3 regions of the Paenibacillus sp. FSL H7-0357 genome follow, and region 3 is predicted to be linked to each of the others. Evidence: riboswitches for the same ligand, from Rfam matches in the RefSeq annotation. Region 3 holds a riboswitch; each other region holds the start of a gene.
What was found. Region 3 has a riboswitch for thiamine pyrophosphate ahead of thiC (phosphomethylpyrimidine synthase ThiC). Riboswitches for the same ligand answer to the same signal wherever they lie in the genome.
Positions count from the first base shown of each region.

Region 1: linked by a shared signal. The riboswitch ahead of H70357_RS01945 (ABC transporter substrate-binding protein) and the one ahead of thiC (phosphomethylpyrimidine synthase ThiC) in region 3 are both predicted to bind thiamine pyrophosphate.
Region 2: linked by a shared signal. The riboswitch ahead of H70357_RS14915 (ABC transporter ATP-binding protein) and the one ahead of thiC (phosphomethylpyrimidine synthase ThiC) in region 3 are both predicted to bind thiamine pyrophosphate.

Region 1 covers NZ_CP009241.1:428,512-438,975, forward strand. Annotated here, with positions in the region: gene H70357_RS01910 (ABC transporter ATP-binding protein) at 1-37, shown strand, start outside; gene H70357_RS01915 (ABC transporter permease) at 34-771, shown strand; gene H70357_RS01920 (sensor histidine kinase) at 775-1,926, shown strand; gene H70357_RS01925 (response regulator transcription factor) at 1,923-2,525, shown strand; gene H70357_RS01930 (ABC transporter ATP-binding protein) at 3,017-3,859, opposite strand; gene H70357_RS01935 (ABC transporter permease) at 3,879-4,640, opposite strand; gene H70357_RS01940 (thiamine-binding protein) at 4,637-4,930, opposite strand; gene H70357_RS01945 (ABC transporter substrate-binding protein) at 5,007-6,077, opposite strand; TPP riboswitch at 6,202-6,312, opposite strand; gene H70357_RS01950 (hypothetical protein) at 6,386-7,783, opposite strand; gene H70357_RS01955 (sigma-70 family RNA polymerase sigma factor) at 7,761-8,366, opposite strand; gene H70357_RS01960 (hypothetical protein) at 8,446-9,909, opposite strand; gene H70357_RS01965 (pyridoxamine 5'-phosphate oxidase family protein) at 10,157-10,464, shown strand, end outside.
Region 2 covers NZ_CP009241.1:3,443,390-3,453,853, reverse strand. Annotated here, with positions in the region: gene H70357_RS14930 (amino acid ABC transporter ATP-binding protein) at 1-221, opposite strand, end outside; gene H70357_RS14925 (amino acid ABC transporter permease) at 234-902, opposite strand; gene H70357_RS14920 (amino acid ABC transporter substrate-binding protein) at 957-1,787, opposite strand; TPP riboswitch at 2,063-2,166, shown strand; gene H70357_RS14915 (ABC transporter ATP-binding protein) at 2,318-3,082, shown strand; gene H70357_RS14910 (ABC transporter permease) at 3,063-3,839, shown strand; gene H70357_RS14905 (ABC transporter substrate-binding protein) at 3,836-4,894, shown strand; gene thiM (hydroxyethylthiazole kinase) at 5,161-5,958, shown strand; gene thiD (bifunctional hydroxymethylpyrimidine kinase/phosphomethylpyrimidine kinase) at 5,984-6,802, shown strand; gene thiE (thiamine phosphate synthase) at 6,799-7,458, shown strand; gene H70357_RS14885 (GNAT family N-acetyltransferase) at 7,531-8,076, opposite strand; gene H70357_RS14880 (MarR family winged helix-turn-helix transcriptional regulator) at 8,204-8,659, shown strand; gene H70357_RS14875 (ABC transporter ATP-binding protein) at 8,693-10,464, shown strand, end outside.
Region 3 covers NZ_CP009241.1:6,756,182-6,766,645, forward strand. Annotated here, with positions in the region: gene H70357_RS29805 (carbohydrate ABC transporter permease) at 1-746, opposite strand, end outside; gene H70357_RS29810 (ABC transporter substrate-binding protein) at 878-2,179, opposite strand; gene H70357_RS29815 (sensor histidine kinase) at 2,466-4,232, opposite strand; gene H70357_RS29820 (response regulator transcription factor) at 4,254-5,795, opposite strand; gene thiC (phosphomethylpyrimidine synthase ThiC) at 5,996-7,774, opposite strand; TPP riboswitch at 7,879-7,985, opposite strand; gene H70357_RS29830 (SDR family oxidoreductase) at 8,070-8,888, opposite strand; gene H70357_RS29835 (PadR family transcriptional regulator) at 8,919-9,461, opposite strand; gene H70357_RS29840 (P-loop NTPase family protein) at 9,613-10,464, opposite strand, start outside.

The sequences.
Region 1 (10,464 bases), 1.4 Mb from region 3:
ATTGACAATTCAACCGGAGGAGGGCGTCAAGCCATGAAACTAATTATCAACCAATGCAAGTCCGAGCTGCTGCGGATCTTCCGCAATCCTTATTATGTGTTCTGGTCGCTGGTTATGCCGATCATGTTCTATTTCATCTTCACTAAAGTGGTGAATACAGGCATGGACGACGCGGCCCTCTGGCAGGCTCATTATCTGATGTCGATGGCGGCGTTCAGTGTAATGGGGTCAGCGATCATGACGCTTGGCATCCGGCTTGTGCAGGAGCGGACCCAGGGCTGGAACACCTTTATCCGCATTACTCCGCTGCCGTCCTATGTCTATTTCATCGGCAAAATGTTTGCTCAGATGATCATGCAGCTTTTCTCCGTGGTATGCATATTTGCCGCCGGTTATTTGATGAACGGGGTGTCCCTGACTGCAGGGCAGTGGCTGTTCAGCGGATTATGGATTGTTGTCGCCTCCCTGCCTTTTCTGGCGCTGGGCACACTTGTCGGCTTTATGAAACGGGTAGACACGGCAAGCGGTGTCAGCAATGTGCTCTATATGGGGCTGGCGCTGGCCGGCGGCATGTGGATGCCGCTGGATATTCTTCCGGAGCTGATGCAGCGGATCGGCCGCTGGCTGCCTTCTTATAATTATGGAAACGGGGCGTGGGAGATTGTACGGGGCGGCCATCCACAGTGGAGCGGTGTGCTGATTTTGCTCGGCTATCTGGCAATGTTTATGTTACTATCGCTGTATATTCGAAAAAAACAGGAAGCGGTGTAATACATGTTGTCAGGCAGGAAGTTTCGGTTGTTCCCGCAAAAATACGGTTTTTTCCCTTTTGTATGGATGTTCTATTTGTTGCTTCCGGCCTTTAATCTACAGGAGGAGCGGGGCCTGAAGCTGATCATTGGAGCAGCTCTGCTGCTGCTCTTCGCCGTGACATACCGCCAGTTATACTGGGCCGGTGACAAAGCCTTTAACTACTGGCTGGGGCTGCAAATGCTGCTGATTGTGGTGCTGAGCCTATGCTACAACCCGGTTAATTTTTTTATGGGCTTTTTCTCTTCCAACTTTGTCGGCTGGTATGCCGGTAAGAGAGAGTTCAAGATAGCCTATGTAGTTTTTTGCGGTGTAATTCTGGTACCGCTGGTTATAGCGGCATGGGGGATGAATTTGCATGACCTGCTGTTCTTTTTTCCTTTTTTAATTATCATGCTGGTCTCTCCGTTCGGGGTAAAATCTCTAGGCCGTAGAAAAATACTGGAGAAACAGCTGGATCAGGCGAATGAAGTCATCGAGGAGCTGGTCAAACGCGAAGAGCGGATGCGGATCGCCCGGGACCTGCATGATACGATGGGTCATACCCTGTCGCTGATTACGCTGAAAAGCCAGCTTGTCGAGAGGCTTGTCGCCAAGGACCCGGAGCGCGCGCAGGCCGAAGCCAGGGAGATTCAGCGCACCTCGCGTGCGGCACTGCGCCAGGTTCGCGAGCTGGTCTCGGAGATGCGGGCAGTTACCGTAGCCGAGGAACTGGCAGAGGCCGGGAAAATGCTGCGGGCTGCAGAGATCGCCCTTGAAGTGCAGGGGGAGGTGTCGCTGGAGGACGTGCCTGACCTGACACAGAATATCCTCAGCCTCTGCATCAAGGAGGCGGTGACGAATATAGTGAAGCATAGCCAAGCCACCCGTTGCCGAATCGGAATTGCGCTGACGGAGGGGGCAGTGCGGATCACCGTTGAGGATAACGGAATCGGCCTCACTCCTGATGAAGCAGGACGGGAACGCCGCGACGGCAACGGAATGAAAGGGATGGCCGAGCGGTTGTCGCTCGTTGACGGTTCAATGACATTATGCTCCAATCCGGGCGGGGGGACAGCATTATCTGTAGTGATTCCAAGGATTATCAAGGAACATAAGGAGGGGGAATTGGCATGATAGGCATTGTAATCGCCGAGGATCAGCGTTTGCTGCGCGGGGCGATGGCCTCGCTGCTTGACCTGGAGGAGGACATTGAGGTTCTCGGAGAGGCCGGTGACGGGGCGGAGGCGCTTGCGCTGATCGAGCGGCTGGAACCGGACGTGTGTCTTATGGACATCGAAATGCCGCTGAAGAGCGGGCTGGAGGTTGCGGAGCTGCTGAAAGCCAAAGGCTGCCGGACGAAGATCATTATCCTGACGACCTTTGCCCGGCCGGGCTATTTCGAACGGGGCGTGAAGGCCGGGATTCAGGGCTATCTGCTGAAGGACGAGCCGGTCGACAAGCTGGCGGATGCGATCCGGCGCGTCATGGAAGGGCACCGTGAGGTGTCGCCGGAACTGGTCTTTGGCAGCCTGCGGGAAGAGAATCCGCTATCCTCCCGTGAACGGGAGATTCTGCGGCTGGCCGGAGCAGGGCAGACGGCCGGTGAAATTGCCGGGAGTCTGCACCTCTCCTATGGGACAGTACGCAATTACATCTCGGAAATTCTGGGCAAGCTGGAAGTGAAAAGCCGGATCGAAGCCGTACGGCTGGCTGAGGAGAAGGGCTGGATTTAGGCGTTTATTATCTCTTGATATTTCTGAATGCTGCGGTGGGCGTGCTACAGGTGGATTGTTACTGGTTACGTCCGGATAAATTCTATTAAGGTTGAATGCTTAATGGAGCGGCGGGAAGGGGGCCAGTAGTCTCTTTATGGAGCCTATGTATGCCTATAGCTTAAAGGGAAATGGTCCCGCTAATTATGCCACCGACAGAATGGTGCGGCAATCAGAGGGATTTACTACCGGTAATTCCTTTGAAAACGGAAAAAGGGCTTAGTAATTGAATAATATAGGGAGTAATTCCCTCTAAATCAATAAAAATAGGTTTTATATGAAAATAGCGGGCGTGTTTCCTTTTGTTTGTGTTGCGGAGCCCTGCGCTGCCTGAATCAGTGTCGCATTCGGGTGTGGTTATCTTGAAATAACTACATATTAATAAGACCAGCCGTCCGGTTCATCGGACGGCTGGTCTTTTGCACAGGCTGTTAAGCGGATATCGCTTAAGATTACTTGGCGCTCTTCGCCTGCTCTTCCCGCATCCACTGCGACAGCTGGCGCTTGAGCTGGAGGAATTCCGGCGAATCGGCGATTTCCTCGCGGCGCGGCCGGGGAAACGGGACATCGACCGTATGCAGGACGGAGCCGGGACGTCCGGAGAACACATAGATGCGGCTGGAGAGCAGCAACGCTTCTTCGATGTTGTGGGTGATGAACAGCACGGAGCGGCGGTTCTCCTCCCACAGCTCCAGCAGCCAGCGCTGCATTTCGCTGCGCGTCAGCGCATCCAGCGCGCTGAACGGCTCGTCCAGCAGCATCAGCTCCTGCGGCGCGAGCAGAGCCCGCAGGAAGGCTGCCCGCTGCTGCATGCCGCCCGACAGCATATGCGGGTAGGCCCGCTCGAAGCCGCTAAGGCCGACCTTGGCCAGCCAGTGGCGGGCGGTTTCCCGCGCCGCAGCCTGCGGCGCGCCCTTAAGCTCACCGGCGAGCAGGACGTTGTCCTCGATGCTCCGCCAAGGGAACAGCGCGGGCTGCTGCGGCATATAGCTGATCTCTCCGCGCTGCCCTGTAACAAGGTTGCCGTTCATGCTTACCGTTCCGGCATCCGGCAGCTCCAGGCCCCCGATAATATGGAATAAAGTGCTTTTTCCGCAGCCTGAGGGTCCGACAATTGAGACGAATTCCTGCGGCTGCACTGTTAAGGATACGTTGTCCAGCACGCGGGTTTCGCGGCGGCGGTGGGTGAAGGTTTTGGAGACTCCTTTTACCTCAAGTGCAGGCGGTAAGGTCCTGGATTCAGGAATGCCGGCTGCTTCAGTGCCGGATGGCGGGTTATCTGTAATATGCGGCATTGTCGGCCATCCTCCTTTTCTAGGAACTTTTGCGCGGTTTCCAGCGCACCAGCCATTTCTCCAGCAGCGCGATAAGTGCGAACAGCACAAGACTGAGCAGCACGATGATGGCAATGGCGACGAATACGCGGTCTGTGCGGTAAGCGGATTTTTGCAGCAGCATGTAGTAGCCGATGCCCTTGTCAGCGCCGATCCATTCCGCGACAACAGCGCCCATTACGGCGTAGGTGGCCGAAATTTTAAGTCCCGAGAACAGGGCGGGCAGGGAGCCCGGAAGCTCCAGCTTGGTGAAGATCTGCCATTTGTTCGCGCCGGCCATCTTCATATAGTTCAGCATGGTCCGGTCGCTTTGCATCAGGCCGCCCATGGCAGCGACTGAAACCGGGAAGAAGCAGACCAGCGTAATCAGCACAATCTTCGGCAGCAGCCCGAAGCCGAACCAGATAATCAGCAGCGGCGCGAGCGCAATGGAGGGCACATTTTGACTGAGAATGAGCAGCGGGTAGAGCGCTCTCTTGAGCCAAGGCAGCAGATGCAGCAGCAGGGCAACAATAAGACCCACGCCTGTGCCGATAGGGAAGCCGATCAGGGTAAGGCGCAGCGTAGCCGCTGTATGTGCCCAAATGCCGGAAGCATTGCCCGAGGTTTCCCGGGCGATATCGCTTGGGCTGGGAAGAATCCATGACTCGATATGGAACAGGGATACCGAAACTTGCCATAACCCCAGAAAAAAGACGACCGCCACAAGGGGCGGCCAAATCTGTTTCCAATACGATCTCACGGCCGGTATTTCTCCGTCAGCTTGTCCATGCTGATTCCATTCGGGTTATGGGCAATTTTGATCTGGGAGATGACGCTCGGACTGCCTGCTGCAATCAGCGCTTCATGCATCTGGCGCACAACCTCAAGCAGCTCGGTGATGTCGCCCTCCATCGTGGTCTCCAGCGGGTTCACCTGATGTTTCACACCGGATTTCTGAATCACTTCGATGGCTTTGTCCACGTAAGGAATCGAATCCTCGTTGTTCGGAGTTTTGGGAATTACCTGAATGCTTAGCAATGTATTGGCCACAACATATCAATCCTCTCAGTTTAAATGGGTAATCTGCGTACAGCGCGAAACGAACATTCAATCACTTCATCCTTAATCAGTTAGCTGGCAAAAACTCATTCGTAAATGTGCTTGGAACATCCAGCGGCTGATCGAGCAGCTTCAGGCCATACATCCAGTCGGCGTAATCCTGCCAGACCTCGCTCTTCTGCTCGCCCCAGCGGACGGCATCATCCTTGTATTTCGGGCTGATCCATTTCTGGCTGGCCAGGACCAGCTTGGGATCCAGCTCGGGAACAGCTTTGGAAAGAATGGCTGCGGCTTCCTCCGGCTGATCAATGGCGTATTGATAACCTTTCGAGGTAGCCTTAAGGAAAGCCTTCACCAGCTCCGGATGTTCGGCAATTTCCTTCTCGCTCGTAGTCAGTACCGGCGTGTAGTAATCGAGCTGGGGTGCATAATCCTTGAGGTAGAGCATGTCGAGCGGTTCTCCGCGCAGCTCCGCTTCAATCCCGGTCCAGGCATAGAAGATCCAGGCAAAATCAATGTCGCGTTTCACGGCGGTGAAGAAGTCCGCTTCACCGATGTTCACCAGCTTCACCTTTTTCACATCTCCGCCTTCGGGGTCCATAATGGCTTTCATGGCCGCTTCTTCGGCAGGGGAACCCCAGCCACCGTAGGTTTTGCCTTCGAAATCCTTCGGTGTCTTAATATTGCGGTCTTTCGGTGCAGCGAACCCGGAGGTATTATGCTGAATGATAGCGGCGATGGACACGAGCGGCACCTTCTGCAGGCGGGCCAGCGTCAGCGCCTCTTGGGCACTGATGCCAAAAGCAGCTTCGCCCGAGGTAACCATCGTGTCGGACCCGGCAGCACCCGGCTGCACGATTTCAACATCCAGCCCTTCCTCTTCGTAATAGCCCAGCTCTTTTGCCGCATAAAGCCCGGTATGATTTGTATTCGGCGTCCAGTCCAGCGCGACCTTGACCTTGGTCAGCTCCTTCGGAGCGTCCGTTGCTGCCCCGGCAGTGGTTTCAGGAGCAGTGGTGCTGTTCCCGGCAGTGTCTGCTGCATTCCCGCCAGAGTTCCCATTGCTATTGCCGCATCCGGCAATGGCAAAGACCAGCATGCAGGTGAGGCTGAGCTTTAATACTTTTGTGACTCCCATTTCTCTTCTTCTCTCCTTCCAGCAACCCTAGTCTTCCAAATTCTGAATAGTCCCATACAAAAAAGGCGCCCCGAGAATCGGGACACCAGTTACTTGCGCAAGGTTGTGCTTGGGCCATAAACGGCCGTAAGCGATTGACGATTCCTACGCTGGCATTATCCAGATCAGGTATAAGGGTCAGTATCTTGTGGGATACAATCTCAGCCGGCCAATTCCAGCACCCCTGGTACTATGAAGTTATAGGTATTGCTGTGTTCTTACGGTGTATTATAGACGCCCGCTCCATAGTTGTCCAGTAGCAACTCTGCTTAGCTATCAAGCTTCAGCGGCAGGCGCCACGGCCCTTTGAGCAGAAAATGCGGCTCGGACAGCTTAAACCGCAGCTTATCCTCCCCGGGTTTTGTTTCTAAATGGAGGGTTTTCATCACGCCGTAGGTCTGGTCGGTATTCACCCAAGAGAATGAGCTGTTGTCCGCCTGCCCCGGATAGCGAATAAGGAAATACTTCAGCGTCCGTAGTTTTGCGGCATTGAAATTCACATTCACATCGACGCTGGCAGCCGTCTCGCCGGTACGTTCAATGCGGGTGAACTCTACCGGAAAGCCCGCGATTTCCGCGCGTGTGTGGAGCATTTTCTCCTGGCCGATATCAGGCAGCGGAATCTCTACTTCTGCAGATACGGCGTCACGATCTGAAACTTCAATATAAGGAATGAAGACCGTATAAGGCCAAGTGCCCGCCCCGGCAGTCTCATGAAACCGGAAGTCGGAAGGATAGGACATGGATTCAGGCTGCTCCAGTGCCGCCTTTTCTCCTGCCGCGTTCTCTATATAGAGACCTGATCCAGGCACCAGCGGCTCCAGTCCGTAAGAATGGACAGTCAGCCCGGATTCCGCCGTCAGAGTGGGCAATAACTGGACACGGACAAGCCCGCCGCCAAGGTCCACCGGAAAAGCAGTAATCCGCACATCCTGCTGTATATCGCTTGCGCCGAGTTCCCCGAGCTCCTCAGCTGTCTTCGGAGCGGTGAGCTGTAACGGACCAATGGTTGTGCCGCCCAGATGCAGGGTTAGAAGATTATCCTTCTTCAGTTGCAGCGCTTGAGTTGAACTGTAGCTGCCGTACCACTCTCCCTCCGAGGACGAACGCATATAAGAGGTGAAAGTATAGCGGTTACCGCCGATATCTGCCTCAAACTCGCTGACTTCAGGGACTTTCCGGCCGCGAAGCGTAATGCTCCCGCCAAGCTCTTGCAGGAGAACGGCATCTACGGTCAGACTTCCGTCCCCCACAGCAATGTCATAGGGTTTGCTCAGTACATAGATCCGGTCACCGGGGCTGTTCTCCACAACAGTGCCGAAGCCAGGAAGGAAACTCAGCGCCTTTCTTAACCCGGCCTGTACCTCAGGAGAGAAAGCGAGCATACCGGCAGCGATGAGTATTACTGCCGCTGCGGCCGCGAAGATATTCCGCCTCCGGGATCTCCAGGCGAGGGAACGGAAGGTGTGGACAGCGGCTTCGGGCTCCAGACGGGCAAGTGTACATGCTTTGACGCGGGCGAGCGAAGCTGCCTCCTCTTCGTCTGCCAGGTGCGGACCTTGGTCAACCTCCGGCAGAACACCTAAGGCAAGCTCTGCATCGCTGAAGCTCATAGAATCAATCATCCCGAACAGGCGCTGTTCCTCAATTTTCATGTCTTTGGCCATGTTGAGCCTCCTTTCCCTGACTCTCAGACAGGCCTAGCGCCTGCTTGATCAGCGTCCGGCAACGGTATAAGCGGCTTTCGACTGCCCTTTTACTGAGACTGAAGGTTTGCGCTAGCTGATCAAGGCTCTCATAAAGGAAATATCTGCGCAGAAACAGGCTGCGGTCCGGTTCGCCCAGCTGCTGCACGCAGCCGATCAATTCACTGGCCGTCTCTCGGGAAAGAACTTCCTGTTCGGCGGAAATCTCATTCCATGTAGCTCTGGAGGCAGCTGCTTCTCCGGTTCCGCCCCGGCGCAGCAGCTTGCGTCTCAGGTCCAGCGCTTTGTATTTGGCCAGCAGGAACAGCCAGGTGCGGAAGGAGGCGCGCTCGGGCTCATAACGGCTGATTCCGCTCCATGCCGCCATAAACACATCGCTCACACATTCCTCAACATCCTCCGCGCTTCCGGTGCCGGACAGAATACGCCAGACCAGTCTTTGCACATCAGGGCCAAAGAAATCAATCGCTTCTGCGAGTGCTTTTTTATCTTTGTTTTTGAACCGCCCGGCCCATGCCAGGCTGTCATTAGGATTGAACGTCATAGGCAACCTCCGGCGTATATACTATTCATTACTACGTCGTCCGGAGAGCAAATCACTCATGATTGTTTCCGACAGCTTATCAATCCTTGGAATAAAATCTTTTTCTGCGGCGGCTGCGGATTCCGTTCCACAGCTCTTTCAGTGTCAGGAGGATGCTGACGAGGATGCCGGTGAAGGTGAGCAGCAGTGCCAAATATTCAAAAGGAGAGTATTCCAGCATTTTGCTCCATTCAATACGTCCCTTCAAATCTTCAATGACCTGGTTCATCCCGTAGATGCCGCTCACCACTGTGAAGACGGTCAGAATCATCAGCAGCGTATCCCGGCGTTTAGCCTGGAATTTCTCCTGGTACTGGAACAGGTCGTTCAGGGTCATTTTGACTTCATCAAAAAGGGCGTCGTTGCCGTATACTTTGCGCAGCTGGATGAAGATCTCCCGGCCCTGCGACTGTGAAATCAGCTCCAGAAAATAAAACTTGGCCGAAAACTTGTTAATCAGGAAGATCAGATTCTCAATTTCATCATAATCGTGGTTGATACGCAGCCGGGAGTGGAGATTGGAAAGCTTCAACAGGACGATTTTGTGGAAAATACTAAGGAGCAGCCCGTAGTAATACTGCCCGTACATCTGATTGACCAGTGGAGTGGCTACCTCCGGTTCGGCCCGGCTCAGGCAGCAGAAGGTTTGCTCGTTGGTCATATAGTAGGTATCCGGCCCCCAGCGGTTGTACGAATGTGCCTGGCAGTACTCTTCGATGTACTCGGGATCGCTGGCGCTGATATAGGGTTTTCCGTCCAGATTCAGCCCATCCAGCTGGGAGGCGCGGTAACGCAGCTCCACGCTGATTTCGTCTGCGTCCTCCTGCCGGTTGAAGCCATAAAAGGCTTGGACCAGCATTCGTTCATCAACGAAGAAGGGAAGCGTCTCGAAGTAGGCCCCGTCAATTTCCGATTGGTCCATAAACGGCTGCAGGCCATCGGCCAGATTCCTGAACACAAAATCCTCCACCTGATCGAAGGTTTTGTCCTGGCAATGGATATGCGTATGTTTGTCCTGGTAGGAGACATCCTCGAGTGTGCGGAAACGGTCGGCGAATTCCAGCGCGGTGCTGAAGGGCAGGTTCTCTTCCTCGATGCGGACTCTTACGGTCAGAAATCCAAGCTGAAACGGACAAATGAATACATCCGTCGAGAGTACCCGGAAGTTTATGGATTGCTGTGTCATTTCCAGTATGCAGGCCAGCTCGTTTACCCGGGAAAACCGGCGGAAGGAATCTTCCTTATCCTTGTCCCGCGGGAATAGGACATGGGCTGCGAACGGCAGATAGCTGCGCTCCATTTTCTCATGGGATACGCAGTAGCTTTCGCCGTAATAAGCATCCTCCAGCTCTTTGTTGTCGAGAAAAAATCGGGTGAAGCCGTCAAGCCCAAGCTGCCGGGCCAGGCTCTTGTCCTCACCGTCCTTGATGGAGAAGGGGAAAATAAACTGCAGTAGAACGGTATGTAGTGTAGGTTCGGTGTGTTCGGAGAAATGCTCAGTCATTAACGGTTCCACCCTTATGCACAGGATATTGACATCTTCTATATTACCCTAATTTCCAGGCTGCCAAGCTGAGCACAAATAGGATTCCTGCAAAAATGGCCAGCGCCTGCAGCCACGGCGATGACATACATCCAGCTCCATGGCGGGAGAAAAGCATAAGTGAGTTCATGATTTTGTCCCGGATTCATTCTGAACCGGACGGGTACACTATAATAAGCACACATATTGGAAAGGAGCTGTTTCGTCAATGGATAACAATGAGCTGGAGCAAAATATCATCAAAGCGCTGGATGACAATAAGTTCGGTTCCTTCGGCACGATAGAAGCCGGCAACAAACCTAAGGTGCGTTATATGGCGGTATTTCATGACGGCTTAAACATTTACCTCGCTACCAATCGGAAGACGCATAAGGTAGAAGAGCTGAAGGATAATCCGCATGCTTTTCTGTTGCTTGGATATGAAAAGGGCGGCGGCAAGGATGTGCTGGAGATCGAAGCAACAGTCGCGGTCACCAAGGATGAAGGCTTACGGGCCAAAGTATGGAACAAATCACT
Region 2 (10,464 bases), 3.3 Mb from region 3:
GGAATTTTCCTGTTTTGCGTAAATTCAAGGTTTAATCCCCCCAGCGACAGGCTGCCCTGATCCGGTATTTCCAGCAGATTAAAACAGCGAAGCAGCGTTGTTTTGCCGGAGCCGGAGGGCCCGATAATCACCAGAACCTTGCCATGCTCCATGCTGAGGTCGATACCTTTTAACACCTGTAGCGAACCGAAGGATTTGTGCAGGCCGCGAATTTCAATCAAGTGATTTCCTCCTTATCTCGCCGAATAACGGTCAAACCGCTGTTCCAGGACATTTTGCAGCGCGGACAGCACGGAGCAGAACAGCAGGTAGAATAATGCAGCCTCACTATAGAGCAGCAGCGGTTCGTAGGTGGTCGCCGTGATCTGCTGCGCTGTTTTGAACATCTCTACGTACGTAATGCTTGCCGCCAGGGAGGTATCCTTTACGAGACTGATAAAAGAGTTCGACAAGGGCGGAACCGATACACGCGCCGCTTGAGGCAGAATAATCCGCCGCAGTGCCTGCCCCCGGCTCATTCCGACGGAAAAGGCAGCTTCCCACTGGCCTTTATGTATGGACAGGATGGCTGCCCGGACGATTTCCGAAGAATAGGCTCCAACACTGAGTGTAAAACCGATTACAGCGGCAATAAAAGGATCCAGCACAATCCCTGCCGCCGGAAGTCCATAAAAGATAATAAAGAGCTGTACCAGCAGCGGTGTTCCGCGGATAACCCAGACGTAGAACCGGGCAATCAGCTTCGGGATTCTCCATGAGGAGAGACGGAACAGCGCGGTAAGAACAGCTAGCAGCAATCCAAGCGCAAAGGAAACAAGCGCCAGCGGAAGGGTATAAGCCACCCCCGCTTTAAACAGGGGCAGCAGTGAATCCATGAAAATCCCAATTTTCCGGTCATCCATCGTTCAGACATCCTTTTTGGACACTCGGCTGCAACTTCGCGCCAGCTCCATTTGTTATTTGGACACATCCGCCCCAAAGTACTTCTCCGATATTTTCAGATAGGTTCCATCGCTCTTCATTTCAGCCAGCGCATTGCTGACAGCATTAACCAGCTCTTCGTTTCCTTTGAGGAAAACTGCCGCACTTTGCGACCCCTCGGCCGTTTCATCCACCTGTTTGATCTTTGCATCTGGTTTTTGCTTCTTTAAGTCGAGATAGGACAAGCCGTCATTTACGGTCGCATCAATCCGGCCGGAGGTCAGCAGGTCTATGGCCTGGTTGAAGCCATCCACAGCGACGATCTCCGCACCGTTCTCCCGGGCGATATCGGACAGGTTGCTGGTCAGCGATTGACCTGCCTTCTTCCCTTTAAGATCCGCGAAGGCTGTAATATCCTGGTTATCCTCGCGCACGATCAGCACTCCCTTAGAGACGATATACGGCTCAGAGAAATCATATTTCACCTTGCGTTCATCCGTGATCGAAACCTCGTTGAATATCGTATCAAAACGTTTGGCATCCATGCCGGCAAACAGGCCATCCCATTGGGTTTCTACAAATTCGGGTTCCACCCCCAGCCGTTTCGTAATCTCCTTGGCAATCTCCACATCAAAACCGGTAAGCTTGCCCTCTGCATCATGAAAAGTAAACGGAGCATATGTCCCTTCCGTACCAATACGCAGCTTGCCACTCGCTTTAACAGCTTCCAGTGAGTTCTGCCCGGCCGGAGCCGCTCCTTCTGTGGGCGCGGCAGTAGCCGCAGGCGCTGTATTGTTATTATTGCCGCATGCCCCTGCCGGCAGCAGAGTTAGCAGCAGCAGGATAGTCAGACTAAGCTTCTTCATCACATGAACCCCTTTCAAAATCCCTCTATTTTTCACTGCATGGACACTTGCTTATCTTGCCCAAAAGCACCGCTGCTTCATCAAGTTTTTTGCATCTTCAGTCAGACCTCTACTTATGCCAGCCGAAACGGTACGGCTCCAGCAAAGAAGCGATTCCCGCTGGTATGATCACGCTGTTCATAACCGGACTGCAGCAAAAGTGAGCGACTGCTTCTCTTTACAAACTGCCGGGATATGGTATATTAATTAGCAATTGCAAATTCAATATTGACCTGTTATTTCACTAGGGGAGTCGGCCGACTGAGACGGAGCTTTAAGCTCCGGACCCTTGGAACCTGATCTGGATCATACCAGCGGAGGGAAGTGGAGCAGAATTGTTCAGCGGAGCCGCACTAAGCTAACTGACTGTGACGTTCAGACCCATTTATTTCCTCCGGAAATGAATGGGTCTTTCTTGTGTCTGCTGTTGCCGCCGATCAGGCAAGTAACGTTAAACAAACTACGCCCGCAGGAGGTTTCCACATTCCAATATGCTCACTATAACCAACCTGGCTTATTCGTTTGCAGCGACTAGGAATCCGGTATTCTCCGGTCTTTCAATGACCGTCCGCCAAGGCGAATTCATTTCCGTTGTTGGAGCCAGCGGCTGCGGGAAAAGCACACTGTTCAAAATCATTGCCGGCCTGCTCGAGCCGTCCGGCGGTGAAATAACCGTACATGGACGCTGCTCTCGTTCGACACGCTCGCGGCTTGGACAGATCGCTTATATGCCGCAGCAGGACCTGCTGCTGCCTTGGAGGACCGTGCTGGACAATTGCCTGCTTCCCTGGGAGCTGAAGCAGGACTCTAGCCGGCACGAGGCACTCGCCCGGATCCGCGGAATGCTCGGCCGCTTTGGCCTTTCCGGCAAGGAAAATGCTTATCCGCAGGAGCTGTCCGGCGGGATGCGCCAGCGGGTCGCCCTGCTGCGCACACTAGCTGCTGGCAACGAACTGCTGCTGCTTGACGAACCGTTTGGAGCGCTGGACGCGATCACCAAACGGGAGATGCACCGCTGGCTGCTGGAGCTGTGGGGCGGGCTCGATAAGTCCGTTCTGTTCATCACTCATGATCTTGAAGAAGCGCTGCTGCTCAGCGACCGGATTTATTTGATGACCGGCGGCTCTGGCGGCGGGCTGCAGGAGCTGATCGTCACTTTGCCGAGACCCAGACATTACAAAATGAATTATGAACCGCAGTTTGTTGCCCTGCGGGAGGATTTGGAGTGTAGATTGCATGAGAGCTCTATGGTATAAGAAACAGCTGCGGACTTATGGCCCCTTTCTACTGCTTGTGGTGCTGCTTATTGCGGCATGGGAGATCACAGCACAGCTGAACATGATCCCTTCATTTATTCTCCCGGGGCCAAGTGCAATTTGGACAGCGCTGATTGAAAAGCGGGGGCTGCTGTTCGGAGAGCATTTGCCCGCCACGTTGCAGGAGACACTGATCGGGTTTGCCCTCTCGGTTGTCTGCGGAACACTGCTGGGTACCGGCATGCATATGTTCGCTCCGCTCGCCAAAGCACTTTATCCCATGCTGATTATCAGCCAGACCATTCCGCTGATCGCGCTCTCACCTATTTTTATTATGTGGTTCGGCTATACCCTGTGGGGCAAGGTTGCTGTCGTCTTTCTGACTGCCTTTTTTCCTGTTGTGGTAGCCGTCTATGACGGTCTGCGGCAAAGCGGCAGCCTGTACAGAGACCTTCTCCTGACGCTTGGGGCAAACCGCTGGCAGATATTGCGCAAGACGCAGATTCCGCTGGCGCTGCCCTCCTTTTTCTCCGGACTTAAGCTTTCTATCGTCTACTGTGTGATCGGAGCGACGATCGGGGAATGGCTGGGCGGCAGCCGGGGGCTTGGTTATTTCAGCCGCCGGATGGCCGGCAATCTGCAAAGTGCAGAAATGTTCGCCGCCGTATTGCTGCTGTCCGCTTTGGGTGTAGCCTTGTTTCTCAGTATCGCTGTGCTCGAAAAACTCATTTTGCAGAAAAGAGGATTTTACCGATGACCCATCCTGAGCTGTATCGCAATCATTCCACACATAAGAAATCACACCGACTTATTCCATACTTATTGTTGTTATGCCTGCTTACCCTCTTAAGCGGCTGCGCCAGCGCAAAAGACCCGGATACCTCCGCCGCTTCTTCAGAGAATTCCAGCGGCAAACCGCACAAGCTGACTATAATGCTCGACTGGTATCCGAACGCAGTTCATTCCTTCCTGTATGCTGCTCAGCAGAATGGCTATTTTGCCGAAGAAGGGCTGGAGGTGGACATTCAAATGCCGGCGGACAGCAATGATGCTTTGAAGCTTGTCGCCGCAGGTAAAGTCGATCTGGCTCTCAGCTACCAACCACAGGTATTAATGGCGCGGAGTGAAGGAATACCTGTAAAATCTGTCGCAGCGCTCGTAAGGCATCCGCTCAATCATCTTCTGGTCCCCGCAGAGAGCGGGATAACCGGCCCGAAAGAACTCACAGGCAAAAATGCCGGATACTCCTCCATTCCCCTGTATGAAGCGATGCTCCGGACAATGGTCAAATACGACGGAGGCGATCCGGCTTCACTGAACCTGATTGATGTTGGATTCGATCTTATTCCTGCTCTTTCTACCGGACGCGCAGACGGCATTATCGGCGGATTTATTAATCATGAGGCATTGATATTGGAAAAAGAAGGCCACCCCGTCACTTCATTCGATCCGACGGACTACGGAGTACCGGACTATTATGAGCTTGTGCTTGTTGCCAGTGAACAGGGCTTGTTGGATAAGGAGGATGACTACCGGAAGTTCATGAATGCGGCACGCAAAGGACAGCAATTCGTACAGGAGCAGCCTCAGCAGGCACTTGAAATATTGTTTGCACACGAAGATGCTACCGCCCCGCTCGACCAAGCAATCGAGACAAAAAGTCTGGAAATCCTTCTGCCGCTGATGGATGCAGGAAAACTGCCTTTTGGACAGCAGGAGGAGAAATCCTGGGAGAACGTGCACACGTGGCTGTCCGAGAACGGACTGTTGAGCGGAGAAACGGACAGCAAGGATGCTTTTGTTAATCTGTAGGAGCTAAGTTCAAAGGACCGAAGTTTAGAGATTCATGTATGGGGACTGGACTTATGTATGGCTGATTTAGGGGCCGTCTGCTGTGGAAGTGCAATAGAATGGGCCTCGCTAACGCATAAAGGAATGAGATGTATGAGGACAGACATGCACTGTATAGTCCAACCTGCGGGTCGCTGACTGTTAATTTTAAGTTCATTTAATATATTTGCAGTTTTGCTTATAGTTTCAGCAAGCTGATTCAAACAAAACTTTGAGGAGGACTAATAATGAGTTATTTAGCTAAAGTACGTGAAGCCAATCCGCTTGTGCACAACATCACCAACATTGTGGTGGCCAATTTTACCGCCAACGGGCTGTTGGCCCTGGGCGCTTCGCCCTTCATGGCCGATGCCCATGAGGAGGTGGCGGACATCGCCGCGATGTCGGGAGCTGTTGTGCTTAACATCGGCACGCTGAACGAGCATGCCATCACCTCGATGGTGCTGGCCGGGCAAGCGGCTGGGCGCCATAAGGTACCGCTGGTGCTGGACCCCGTTGGAGCCGGTGCTACCGCCTACCGCACCGAGGTCACGCATAAGCTGGTCCAGGAGCTGCGCATTACCGCCCTGCGCGGCAATGTTGCTGAGGTGGCCCATGTTGCCGGGGAAAGCTGGGCCATCAAGGGCGTTGACGCCGGTGCCGGCGATGGCGATGTCATCGCTTTGGCGAATAAAGCGGCACGAAAGCTGGAATGTGTGGTCATCATTACCGGGAAAGATGATGTAATTACCGACGGCATCAGCACCTACGTCGTCAGCAACGGTGATCCCATCCTGACCAAAGTCACCGGTACGGGCTGCTTGCTCAGCGCCGTAGTCGGAGCTTTTCTGGCGGTCAGCGGCGGCTCATGGCTGGAAGCGGCTGCCGAGGCGCTCTCCTTCTATGGTGTCGCGGCCGAGATCGCAGCCGAACGGACAGCTCTTAAAGGCCCCGGCGCCTTCCAAATTGAATTTCTCAACCAGCTGGCCCTGGTCACTCCAGACACCTACAAGGAGAGATCACGGGTACAGCTGCTCACACTATAATGCTTGCGGCAAAGGAGTGGACTACATGACAAAAGTATTCAAAGCGCTGACAATCGCCGGCTCCGACAGCGGCGGCGGCGCAGGCATCCAGGCCGATCTGAAAACATTCCAGGAGCTTGGCGTGTACGGCATGTCGGCACTTACAGCAGTGACTGCACAGAATACTCTCGGAGTACAAGGCGTATATCCGCTCGGATCGGAGGCTGTTACCGCGCAGCTTGATTCCGTCGGAAGCGATCTGCAGCCGGATGCGGTCAAGACCGGCATGCTTTTTAGCGGTGAAATCATCCGCGCCGTTGCCGGTAAAGTACGCCAGTATGGCTGGGATAAGCTGGTGGTTGACCCGGTTATGATCGCCAAAGGCGGCTCACCGCTGCTGCAGCAGGAAGCCGTGCAGGCGCTGATTACCGATTTGCTGCCGCTCTCCCTGGTGGCAACACCTAATATACCGGAAGCGGAAAGTCTGACCGGGATGAAGATTTCCGGCTTGGCGGACCGTGAACGGGCAGCGGTGCTCATCCATTCCATGGGCGCCCGCGTTGTTGTTCTAAAGGGCGGCCATGATGACGGAACGACAGGAGTCCTCGATCTGCTGTATGACGGTAACGAGTTTATCTATCTGGAAAGCCCGCGCATTTCCACGCGGCATACCCATGGAACGGGCTGCACCTTCTCTGCGGCAGCGGCGGCCGGATTAGCACAGGGTAACACCGTTAAGGAAGCAATCCATACCGCGAAAGCTTTCATCCATGCGGCCATCGAAGACAGTCTTGGCATTGGAGCGGGACATGGGCCTACAAATCATTTTGCTTATGGCAACAGAATGCGGGGAAATGTGAGATGAAGAGAATCGACAGCGAAGAGATGCGCAGGCTCCTGAAGCTGTACTTTATAATGGGCAGTGTCAACTGCCGGATTTCACCAGCAGACACATTGACCCAGGCCATTGAAGGCGGAATTACGCAGTTTCAGTTCCGGGAAAAAGGCCCCGGGGCGCTGACCGGAACAGCAGCATTCGATCTGGCCAAACAACTTCAGCAGATATGCCGGGAGCATCGTATCCCCTTCATCGTGAACGATAATATTGAGCTGGCAATCGCGCTTGATGCCGACGGTGTCCATGTGGGACAAGAGGATGAGCCGGCCCGCTCCATCCGTCAGCGGCTCGGTGATCACAAGATCATCGGCGTCTCCGCCCATACACAGCCTGAAGCCCGGCAGGCCATCGCCGATGGTGCAGACTACCTCGGAGTTGGCCCGGTCTATCCGACCTCCTCCAAAGACGATGCCGAGGCGGTGCAAGGCACCCGGGTCATTGAAGAGCTGCGGCGCTGCGGCCTTACTATCCCGCTGGTAGGCATTGGTGGAATTACGCCGGGTAATGCCCAGCCGGTTATCGGAGCCGGAGCCGATGGAGCATCCGTCATCTCAGCCATTGCCCGGGCGGATGACATTAGCGCAGCTGCAAAAAATTTGTTGCAGATTATCCGGTATACATGACTTCAGAGCTGCCCATTACAAAAAAACGCAGAGACCGTAACAGACGGTCCTGCATTTTTTTATTGGGGAAACTTATAACTTAAACCTTCCCATAACTATCGTGTTATAGTAGTTGCCGTCAGAAAGAATCCGGTCCTTCGTGATGACCCCTTCGATTTCAAATCCGAACTTTTTATACAGCTGCACCGCTTTTTCGTTTGTTTCCAATACATATAATATGATCTTAGTGATTCCGTTCGCATCCGCCCAAGCAAGCGACTGTTCCAAAAGATGTTTCCCGATGCCAAACCCCCAATACTCCCGCGCTGCACAGATTCCGAATTCCACTTTATGCGAGAATCTTGTAAGATGATTCCCCTCACATCTCGAAAATGCCACAATTTTGCCTTCAGCTTCCGCCACTAAAAATAAGTTTCTTTCATCTTCCGTATCCCGGGCGATCAATTGTTCAAAGCCGGAAGTATCGATAACTCCCTCACCCTGAACTCTGTCCATATTTTCGGTTTCGCCGTCAATCTGCAGCCTTAATATCGATAAATTCGCTGCATCTGTAGGGTCGGCGGATCTGATAATGTAGCTTAAGCCTTTTACCTCAAAACCTTTTTGGTCAATGTTCATGCTTTACTCCTTTATACAGTGGTAGGTAAATTATAGCATTTACATCCCGCTGTTTCAGGTGTATTATTAGTTTACTTTGTTAACTGTTCACAAACGTAACTATATTCAGCAAAGGGGGTCCGCACACATGATTGATCCGCAGCAGACGAGTGAGGTTTATCATTCCTTTTTCGCGGTGTCCCGCCAGCTCAAGAAGCTTGCACACCAAAGTGCAGCAAAGCTGGGGCTGACGGTGCATCAGATCGGCATCCTGAACTCTATTCAAGACAATCCGGGCCAATCACAGAAGGAAGTTACTGAACGGCTGGTTTTTGCCAAGAGCCGGGTAAGCACTCACATTGATGCTCTGGCAGAGAAAAATTTGGTCACCCGGGTCATTTCCGAACAGGACCGCAGAGAAACCAAACTATATATTACTCCTGCCGGAGAAGAGCTGTGCAAGCGGTACAACGGGGAGGCTTTTTCCTATAAAGTACTGGGATCGGCACTGGAGCAGTTTTCCGGGGAAGAGATTGACACCCTCCTGCGGATGAACAGACAACTGCTCGACAAGCTGGCGCAGGCACAGGAGCAAGAGACTTAACAACAAAATTCCACACAAAGCTGGTGATGTGTAATGTCAAGAGGTTTTGGTGCAGCAGGATTTGGTGGCGGACCTGGGCATGGCAAGCTAAAATTTGATGATGATGAGCTGCATCCGAAGATTTCCAAGCAGCTTCTGCTGCGGATTTCTAAGTATTTTCTTCCCTACTGGAAGCAAACGCTTCTGGTTATGATCGTATTATGTGTTTCTGCAGTTCTGGGGCTTTTGCCGCCCATCCTGATCCAGCATATTATCGACCAGGCGCTGCCGGACAAAAATCTGCATCTGCTGTTGTTGCTGGTCCTGGCTTCATTAGGCGCAACCGTTGTCTCGGGACTGCTGGGAGTGCTGCAAAATTATTTGAATTCTTTTATATCGCAAAATATCGTCCATGATATGAAAAACCAGATGTACAGTCATCTCCAGCGGATGCCGCTGCAATTCTACTCCAGTGTCAAACAGGGGGAAGTCATCACCCGGATGACTAGCGATATCTCGGGAATTCAAGGTGTGTTCAGCAACACGATTGTTAATTTTGCCAGTAATTTATTTATCCTTGCCACCACTGCGGTGACGCTCTTTATTATGAATTGGAAGCTGGCGCTGCTTGGAATATTTGTTATTCCTCTATTCATACTACCTACCCGTAAAATGGGCAATTTGAGCTGGAAGCTGGCTAAAAAAACACAAGAGAAATTCTCCGAACAGAATGAAGTCATTGAGGAAACGTTAAGTATCAGCGGCTATTTATTAATGAAGCTGTTCACCAAAGAAAAAGCGGAATATTCAAATTTCAAAACGATTAATGCAGAAGCTACACAACTGCAAATCCGCCAATCAATGGCCGGGCGCTGGTTCATGATGGTCCTCTCCACCTTTACCAGCATTGGACCGCTGCTGATCTACTTGTACGGCGGATATCTGTTCATCCAAGGTGAGCTAACTGTCGGTACGATCATCACTTTTGTCGCCTTACTCGGCAGACTGTACGGGCCGGTCTTGCAAATGACAAATTTGTATGTCGATATTAAACGCTCCGCAGCGCTTTTCGAGCGGATCTTTGATTATTTTGACATGGATCCACAGATTGTCGATTCTCCGCTTGCCCTGCACATCAACGCTTCCGGGAAGGACATCGAATTCCGTGACGTAAACTTCGCTTATCAGCAGGATAAACCGGCGCTCCGCCATATTTCCTTCACTGCTGCTGCCGGAACCCTAACCGCCCTCGTCGGGCCCAGCGGTGCCGGCAAAACAACGATCACGAACCTCATCCCGCGCCTCTATGAGCTTGATTCCGGTGCGATCACCATCGGCGGCAAGGATATCCGCGATTTCACACTGGACTCGCTTCGCTCACAGATTGGTCTGGTGACGCAGGATACCTATCTGTTCAACGGAACGATCAAGGAAAATTTGCTGTACGCAAATCCAGAGGCCAGCGAAGCAGAGATCATGGATGCCTGCAGATCCGCTTATATTCATGATTTTATTATGGAATTGCCTGAGGGTTATGATACCGTTGTGGGTAACCGGGGCATCAAACTGTCCGGCGGTGAAAAGCAGCGAATCTCCATTGCCCGGGTGCTGCTCAAAAATCCGCCGATTATCATCATGGATGAGGCCACATCCTCGCTCGATACGGTGTCGGAATACTACATTCAGCAGGCCATGCATGTGCTGCTCCTGAACAAGACCAGCCTTGTCATCGCCCATCGGCTGTCCACGATTATGGCCGCTGATACGATTCTGGTGGTTAAGGCCGGTTCGATCGTCGAAGAAGGCACACATGACTCGTTGCTGAA
Region 3 (10,464 bases):
TATATATATTGGGAAATGGAGAGTGTCGCGTTGCCGGGACCTCCCTTAGTAATATTCATGATTTCATCGAACAATTGCAGCGTCCCGATAGTCGAGGTGATCGACGTAAAGAGAATAATCGGCTTAAGCAACGGAGCGGTGATCGAGAAAAATTGTCTGACCCCCGAGGCGCCGTCAATCCGCGCGGCTTCATAAATGGAGTTGTCGATGTTCTGCAGCGACGAGAGGAAGAAGATCATGTTGTATCCCGTCCACCGCCATGTAATTGCGATAATAATTGTGACCTTTGCCCAGAAGGGATCGGAGATCCACTGAATCGGTTCGGATAACAAATGCATGTTCATTAAAGCCAGATTCACCAGTCCGTCATTACCAAACAGATATTTGAATACGACGGAGTATGCCACAAGCGAGGTTACGCAAGGCAGGAAAATAGCGGTACGGAAAAACCCTTTGAAGCGCAGCTTACTGTCATTAAGGAGCACCGAAATAATCATCGCAAAAGTGATCATGAGCGGTACTTGCACAATCAGGAACAGAAAGGTATTCTTTACGGCGGTAAAGAAGGTTTTGTCGCTGAGCAGCCGCTTATAGTTGCTTAATCCGTCAAAATGAAGATTGGCTCCTGCGCCCGTTTTGAAGGAGAGCAGCAAAGCCTGAATCATCGGATAAAAGTAGAACAAGCAAATCATGAGGACGGCCACAGCAATAAATAACCAGCCGGTAAGCTTAGCGCGGTTGCGCATGGTATGGTTCACAGCTCTCAATCCTTTCTCTATACAGGCGTGAATCGGAAAACGGATAAGCCGCCGTCCCCCCGCCAAGGCTTAAATCGGCCGGTACGGGGGGACAGCGGAGTAATCAGGTGCTACAGGGGTTACTGGATTTGAGACTCCGCTTGGGACTGAGCATCGCCGAGCGCTTTATTTATATCCGTACCGTTCAGGTAATTCTGCATTTCAACCTTGAGGATATCCTCGATAGCATAGGTGTGCATGCCGTAGTTAACATTCGGAATTTCCGCAGTCCATTTTGCGAAGTCGGAAATGACCTTTTGTCCGCCAAAGTAGTTGTCTGCGGCAGTGTAAGCTTCGCCTTCAGCAGCCGGTTTATAGGTTCCGATAACGCCAACGTCGGTCACAAGCTTCTGGTACAGGTCAGTGTCGGAGCCGAGTGTTGCGCCCAGGAATTCAATTGCCGCTTCTTTGCCGTCGTTGTTAAGTACATACCAGGAGCTGCCGCCCAGGTTGGAGGCATGCACGGAGCCTGTCGCATTTTTCAATTTAGGGAATGGTACAACCGCCCATTTACCGGACTGGTCAGCTGCCGATTTCACCGATGGTGTAATCCAGTTGCCTGTTGGAATGGATGCAACGGCACCGCTGTTGAAGCCGGCGAGGAACGAGCTCCAGTCGGAGTTAACCTTAACGATATCCGCAGACATCAGCTCTTTATAGCTTTCGAACGCTTCCTTCAGTACAGCATTGTCCTTCAGGTCAGGTGTTGTACCATCGCTCTTCAGATACCAGGAGCCGGCGGATTGGATCATCATCCGGATCAGCCCCAGATCGTTCGGGTCCTGGGTCAGCATATCTTTGCCGGTTTTAGCTTTTACCGCTTTGCCGATCTCAATGTACTTCTGCCAGTCGATATCCTGCAGATCGTCAACTGTGTAGCCCGCTTCCTGCAAATAGTCTGTGCGAACATACAGGCCTACAACCCCGGAGTCGAAAGGAACGCCATATTGCTTGCCGTTAAAGCTGGTTGGTCCGATCTTATAATCGGCGAAATCAGCGGGTTTAATGGCGTCACCGAGCTCCTGAAATGAGTCTGGATACGTTTGCAAAAAGCTTTGAGCACGGTAATCTTCAATCAGAACGATATTCGGCAGACCCGATGCGCTTCCCGAGTTGAGGCCGGTGTTCAGCTTCTGGATAATATCATCCTGGGCATATTCGATAACGTTGATTTTAGCATCCGCGTGGTCTTTCACATACGCATCCTTCGCCAGATTCATCGCGGCGATATTAAAGTTTTTGTCCCATGCCCAGACCGTGATCTCCTTGGAGGTGCCTGTAGCCTCCCCATTGTTGGTATTTGCCTGGTTATTGGCGTTACTGGAGCAGGCTGTCAGCAGCATAAAGCCGGCGAGCAGAAGAGCAGTAGCTTTTTTCTTCATGATGTATATCCCCCTAACGTATATTTGAAAGTGCTTTCTTTATCAAGAATATCATCCTGGTCCTTCATTTCGTTAGAAATTAATTTAGTTAAAATAGTGATAATATTGTCTTTGTATCCGCTTCCACGGAGAGTAAATTAGCATTTATTTTCTCCTTTCGCACTTTTTTTAGGTAAATCCCCGTCCAACAAACATCGCACATACAAAAAACCGGCGCCGTTTATAGGGCGCCGGTTCATGGCGTGGCTTGGATAGTATGCTGCAAAAACACCGGTTCAATCCGTAGTCAGCAGGGAATTTTGATAGAAACCTTCGTCCCCTGCCCCGGTGTGCTGGAGATGGATACGCCGTAAGGCTCACCGTACAGCAATGTCAGGCGGTCATGAACGTTGCGGATGCCGATGCCGCTGAACAGCTGCCTGCTGACGGACGAGGCGGGAATCGAATCTTTGTTGTCCAGATCCATCCCATCTCCCGTATCAACCACCTCGCAGTGCAGCGTATCCCTGTCCTTCATTATGGTGACATAGATATAGCCGGAGGTTTTGATATTGAACGCGTGAAAGAAGGCATTTTCGATAAAAGGCTGAAGAACCAGCTTGGGCACTTTAGCAGACATGCAATCCGGTGAAACGAAGTAATCCACCTTAATGCGGTTGCCGTTGCGAACCTGATTAATATATACATAATGCTTCAGGTTAATAAGCTCCTCTTCCACTGTAATCGTCTCGTTCACATTGCTGATGGTATTCTGGAGCAGGGAAATCAGCGCATGAATCGTCTCTGTCGCCTGTTCCTTGCTTCCTCTCTGCACCAGAATATTGACTGACGCCAGCGTGTTGTATAGAAAATGGGGATTGATCTGCTGTTGAAGCGCAGCCAATTCCGCCTTCCGCTGCTCCTTTTGGGTCTCCACAAGCTGACCCACATAATCGTTCAGCTCTTTGAGCATATAGTTGTATGCGGTGCTGAGCTGTCTTGTCTCATAGGTGCCGGTAACCGACATGTAGTTATGGAAACTTTTTTTGGTCACATTGGACATTTTTTTAACCAGTGTGCGCAGAGACTGCGTCAGCCTCTTCGTCAGAAAATAGATGACGAGTACGGCTACGGCGGCGATTGCTGCAACGATCAGAAAAATCGCCTTTTTGTCCAGCAGCGTGCCGATTGTCTGTTTCTTATCAATCAGATTCACAATATACAGGTTGTACGAAGGCAAATAGTCCGCCAGCACGATGACCTCCCGCCCGCCGATGGAGAGCTCCTGGCTGGATTTGCCCACCTCGGCGATCTGCTGCGCACTCTCCAGCAGGTCGGGAGACATGCTGCCGATTTGCTCCGTCCGATTACTGGACACGATCAGGCCCGATGTATCCAGAAACATTACATCGTTTCCCTGACTCGTAAAGCTGGCGTAGTTCTTGCGGAAATCACTTTCACGGGTGAACATATACAATGTGCCGTACGGCTTGGATAAACCCGGGGCGGTCAACGCCTTGGCGGCGACCAGATAACGGCTTTGTGAATTGAACGGGCTGGCGTCCATAAAGCTGTAGAAGAGCTGCCCATTGCGTTCCTGAGCGGCCTTTGTAATGGGATTGTTCTTCAACTCTTCTGAGGAGCCCGACCAGTAGGTAACATCGCTGGTGTAGCTTCTTCCGTTCACACCCAGAATGGAGAGGCCGATATTGGTTCCTCCGATACCGGATTGAATGCGGTCCATCTGATCCCGCATACTGTAATACCGCTTGAAGTTCGCCAGTGAATTGATATCCTTCTCCGTCATGAAGCTTCTGATCACGCCGCTCTGCCCGACTTCAATAGCGCTGTTGACGGTTGCATAATGGGAGTTCTCCAGCGCACTTTTGATCTGGTCGATAATCTTGGAATTGGTGATGCTGAAGGTTTGCACGAACAGCTTTTGGGACATTTGTACGGTCACTCCGGTAATCAGGACGGTAACCAGAATGATGCTGATGACCATGACGGCGAATATTTTACTGAACAGGCTTTGATCCTTGAGCTTTGTGAGCCATTTCTCCGTTAGTCCCATTTCGGGCTCCTTCCCGCTGCATTAGCCTTTCCGGTATTGACTAGGCGAGCTTCCCATCAGCTTGCGGAATACTCTGGTGAAATAGCTGTGGTCTGAGTAGCCCACAAGACTGCTGATTTCAGAAATGGATAAACCGGCATTTTCTTTCAGCAGCAGGCACGCTTTTTCGATCCGCACCCGGTTTAAATATTCGTTGAAGCCCTCTTTGTTATGTAGCGCAAAATAATTAGACAGATAGGACGGGTTGAAATGAAACTGCCTTGCCACTTCGGTCAGCGTAAGCTGGCGTGAATAATGCTCGTCGATATACAGTAAAATTTTTTGAATGGCCGGTACTCCGCCGCGGTTCTTGGTTACGCATTCCGTCGCAGCTTGCAAAAACTGCTCAAGCCGTATCTCCGTTTCACCGATATGCCGTGCCTCATGAATGGAGCGGAAGAACTCATATTTGCTTTCGTCCAAGGCGCGGGCCTCGTAATGGAAATGCAGCAGCATTCCGATGATCTGAAACATACTGTGGCATAAAAACGATTTGAACTCGAACATCCCTGTATCTCTCCGGCCGGACATGGACGCGACATATGCGCTTAAGCGGCCGAAAGCCAAGTCGAACTCCTGCCGGTTCAGCTCTGCACCGAAGGCATCCTGATCGAAAGCGGGACCCTGCCGCCCCTCCTCGCCGTTATCTACCAGCAAACAGTGATCCGGGAGAAAGAAGCGGCGGTCCAGCAGCTTCATCAGATCATCCGTATAGATCGTATGCAGTTCACTCAGCTCAGTGAAAACCCGGCTGACCGCGAGATTCAGGAACATATTTGCACGGATGCCCGCGGTGAATACCTGATCTGCAAGACGGACGAGCGCCTCATACCCAGCCTCCTCCAGATTAAACAACAGGCGGACATGCCCCTCCAGCGGAGACAGCCGGCGGAAGGTCACCCTGCTGCCGCTGCTTTGCAGCAGAGAACGAATGCTGTTCTCCAGCCACTCCTCTTTGCGGCTATTCGCAGCGGGTTCGTCGCCCGTATCAGCAATTAGCAGCACAAATCCCGGAAAGGGGAATGTTACCCGCAGCGCTTCCTCGTCGTACTCCACTGGAAAGCCGGAAACCAGTTTGTCCAGAATATAGTCCGCAGATTGCCGCTTGTCGCTTCTCCAGTCCACATGCTGAAGCAGCGGAATCCGCTGCGCCGTTTTTTTCAGAACGGCAAGCAGTGAAGCGGCCTCCAGTCTGGGCTTCAGGATATAATCGGCAACCCCGCTTTGGAAGGTCGAACGCACATATTCGAACTCACTGAAGCTGCTGAGCACGATCACCTCAATTTCCGGATACATCCCCTTGACGAGCCGGATCAGCTCTTCCCCGTCCATCACAGGCATAACGATATCGGTCAGGATGATATGCGGACGCTGTAATTCAATTAATTCAAAAGCCTCTCTTCCGTTGGAGGCCTCGCCCGCAATCTGAAACCCTTCCCCTTCCCAGTCCAGCAGATGGATTATCCCCTGCCGTACCAGCATTTCATCGTCCACCACCAATATTTTGCAGAACGTTGTGTCCATGGCTTCTCCTTTTTACGAACAAAAATACACTAAAAAACAAAATGAAACCCGCTTGATTAAGGGGTTCCATCTCATTGAAACAAACTTATCTATCAGAAATGAAACAGCTTTCATAATCTGATTTACATTATAGGTATACGCCCGGAGACTGTCAATTGAGAGGGAGGAGGGCGATTAGGCTATAGTCCCCGACCGACAGTTTATTTATAGATCAGACCTCCGCCTTCCTTAAACTCTTCTGCTTTGTCCCGCATCCCTGCGGCAATCATCTCTTGCTCCGGTTCTTCTTGTCCATCCTGCAACCTCGCCGTATCGCGGATACCATGAGAAATGCGCATACTGCAGAACTTGGGTCCACACATAGAGCAGAAATGAGCCGTTTTGGCTCCTTCCGCCGGAAGGGTCTCATCATGATATTCCAGCGCCCGTTCCGGGTCGAGTGACAAATGGAACTGATCCCGCCAACGGAACTCGAAGCGCGCTTTGGAGAGTGCGTTATCCCGATCCTGCGCCCCCTTGTGTCCTTTGGCCAAGTCGGCTGCATGGGCGGCAATTTTATAGGTGATGACGCCTTCCCGCACATCATTTTTGTTAGGCAATCCTAGATGCTCCTTCGGGGTAACATAACACAACATCGCCGTTCCGAACCAGCCGATCATCGCCGCTCCAATAGCCGAGGTGATATGATCATAGCCGGGTGCAATATCCGTAGTCAGTGGACCCAGTGTGTAAAAAGGAGCGCCATGGCAAAGCTCAAGCTGTTTATCCATATTCTCTTTGATCAGATGCATCGGTACATGGCCCGGACCTTCCACCATCACCTGAACATCATGCTTCCAGGCAAGCGAGGTTAATTCACCCAATGTCTCCAGCTCGGCAAACTGGGCTTCATCATTAGCATCGGCAATGGAGCCTGGCCGCAGCCCGTCACCCAAAGAGAACGCCACATCATAAGCCTTCATGATTTCACAAATATCCTCGAAATGCGTATAGAGAAAGTTCTCCTGATGATGGGCCAGGCACCAGGCCGCCATAATTGAACCCCCTCTGGAGACGATGCCCGTCATTCTTTTGGCCGTTAATGGGATGTAACGCAGCAGTACCCCGGCGTGAATGGTGAAATAATCCACTCCTTGCTCCGCCTGCTCGATCAGAGTGTCCCGGTATACCTCCCAAGTTAAATCCTCAGCCTTGCCGTTTACCTTTTCCAAAGCCTGATAGATAGGCACTGTCCCGATAGGTACCGGAGAGTTGCGGATAATCCATTCACGGGTGGTGTGAATATTTTTGCCTGTCGACAGATCCATAATATTATCCGCTCCCCAGCGGGTAGCCCATCTCATCTTCTCAACTTCTTCATCAATGGAAGAGGACACCGCCGAATTCCCGATATTGGCATTGATCTTCACCAGGAAATTCCGCCCGATAATCATCGGTTCACTCTCAGGATGGTTAATATTCGCTGGAATGATCGCACGGCCGCTGGCTACTTCCTCTCTAACAAACTCAGGGGTTACATTTTCCCGGATTGCGATAAATTCCATCTCCGACGTAATCAGGCCTCTGCGCGCATAATGCAGCTGGCTGACATTGCCGCCTTCTCTGGCTCTCAAGGGCCGACGCTGCAATCCCGGAAACACCTCTGCCGCCGACTTCTCCGTGAGATTCCCGTTATCCTCCGGCTTGACCGTTCTTCCTTCGTAAGATTCGGCATCTCCCCGCTCCGCGATCCACTGAAGCCTGTGAGGCGTTAACCCCTTGCGGATATCGCTATAGGCTTCATCGTTAGTATAAGGCCCGCTTGTATCATAGACACGGACAGGAGCATTCTCCGCTTCTCCGGCCGTACCCGAGGTTCGGCTTAATGTAATCTCGCGCATCGGAACTTGAATATCAGGCCGTGAGCCCTCCACATACACCTTGTGACTTCCCGGAAAAGCACACAGATCGACCTCATGTTTCTTCTCTTGATTCGGCATCTTATTTCCTCCTTAAGGTTTGAGTAAATAAGAAAACGCGCAAAAAAGCCGCTCCACATGGAGCGGCTCAAAAATCCATATAAGGCTAACGCCAACAATGAAATAAAGGTCCGACTCCACTTTCCTACGCTGGTATGATCCAGATCAGGTTCAAGGGTCCAGGAATGCATTTTTCCCGTCTCAGCCTATTCAGGCTCCCCTAGTGGTTTCTTATTTAGTTATGTTTAAGTTACAGAGAAATCCAGCAATTGTCAACCGGTGTTCTTAATAGAGCTTTGGATAAACATGTCCTCTTTTATGAAAAATGCTGAGCTATATTACTTAGATACTCTTCCTCAACCGTATTTTTCTTCATACTTATGAGCATTTTCGCATCTTCTCCCACTACATAACGGAATTTGCTTGTACCGTCTGTGGCCGCTTGATAAATAGTGTCAGCTACAAGTTCTGGTGCCGAGGCATAGTCTGGAGCTTTTTCCATTTCCCCTAATTTACCCAGAAAGGCAGTAGTAAATGATTTATAATCCGTTAAGCCATCATTAAAAAAGAACTCCATCGATCTTCCGCCAAAGTCCGTGCTAATGGCTCCTGGTTCAATCAACTTTACTTTGATGTTTTGTGATGCTAATTCAAAAGATACGGATTCAGAAAAACCTTCTACCGCGAATTTAGTGGAGTGATACAGAGACATCGTAGGAAAGGTCACGATCCCTCCCATTGAAGAGATGTTGATTAGCAACCCTTCCTGATTAGATCTAAAATGAGGCAGCATGGCTTTAGTCATACTAATAAGACCAAAAACATTCACTTCAAATTGTCTGCGGATCTGCTCATCCGTAGCTACTTCTATAAGTCCCATTGTCCCATATCCGGCATTGTTCAGGAGAACGTCAATTTTACCAAACCGCTGAATAGCTTCAGATAATGCAGATTGAATGGTATCTGTTTTCTCAACATCTAACCGCAACACCAACACATTGTCCAATGTAATGAATTCAGTTTCTTTTTCAGGTGCACGCATCGTGGCTACTACGTTCCATCCTCTTTCAGCAAAATGTTTTACTGTAGCTCTCCCAATGCCAGATGAAGCACCCGTGATAAAAATTGTTTTCATTAAAATTCCTCCTAAAAGTATCTGAATTCGCTAAATGCTGCTCTTCTCTTCCTCTAACTGCTCCATGCTTAACAATCCCTCGGCAATAGTTGTAAGTTTAGCTTTATATTCTGCTATCCCAATCTGGATGCAGATGATCTGGGCCGGGTGCATTTCATCTTTATAATGTGAATACTGCTCTAATAACTGATCTAACTTTTTTTGTGATTCCTCTTGTACTTGCTTCAACCAGAAAATCACCTTGTCATACCCCACAAATCGGCCAAAATAAAGCCTCATCATAAAATCGGATTTCTTACTACTGTCTCCCTCTAGTGGCGCTAGTAAATAGTCGTTAAAACAATCTCGCCCTTTAGCCGTTATGTTATAAACATTCTTGTTTGGCTTACCTTTCTGGGGCACAATTTCCTTGGTTATTAATTCTTCCTTCTCCATTCGGGCAAGCGTAGGATAAATCGTGCCATAACTAGAGCTATAGAAATTAGACAACACATTCTCCAATAACTGCTTTATTTCGTAGCCAGTCAACGCTTCTTTCATGAGCAAGCCTAAAATAACATCCTGACTGTTCAAGAATAGCTCCTCCTTATTTAAAACATCTACATATTACACTCAGTAATATATCAGACCAATATATATCACGTCAATATATAATATTTAAGCAAAAAAAACCGAGTGAAGTCAGCAGTGAATGCCTGAAATCAACTCGGCTTGTCATTTGTACTTAATTTGCTGAACTAAAATATTCTGATAAAATCCCCACCAAAACTTGCTTATAATCATTTAAGTCATAAGAAGAGTTATTTACTTTTTTCTTGGCTATGTTTATGCCGTTAAATATTTCTTCTTCCAATTCCCTTCTTGCCTTTAGTACCTCCAAGGTTCCTTCTAAACCTGTATAACCCTGTTTTTTTCCATACCCTTGGTTAGTATAATATTCAATAAATCCCTCCGACCATTCTTTAGGTCTTTCCTTAACGGCCTTTCTGAAAGAATGATCAAGATCATTCTGCTCTACGTAAAGCAGCAATGGATTCAGCCGCTCCACAATCGCTGCCAGTTCTAGAACATAATTTATAACGTCTTCCTTCTGTGCACCATATTTAATCATTCCAATGGTCACAGGGTTTTGTATAAAACAACAATCAAAAACAAAGGTGTCTGGGCCATTTAAAATATTCGCCGAAAATCCCTTCCAACGCTCTGTTATCAGTTTCCTGTTTTGAGCTAGCGACAATTCATAAACATCATTTTTGGCAACTGCCTGCAATAACTCATCTGGAAAATCCGGCCCATATTCATTTGCGATTTTTCGATATTCCAGGAAAGAATGGCTACCTTGTTTAATCACACGATTATTCAACAAATCCCGAAACTTCTCATGGGTACCCAATAATTCATCGAATTCATTTTTCTCGAGACAGGCGACTCCCTCATAATCCGCTGGATGCTCCAAATCCCCTTCTAAAAACAGCTGAGATTTAAGGTTCATTTCCGTAAGAATTTCATGAACTAATTGAGCCGTTGTTGTTTTCCCGAATCCTGGTAATCCCTCAATCAAGACTAACTTCGGTTT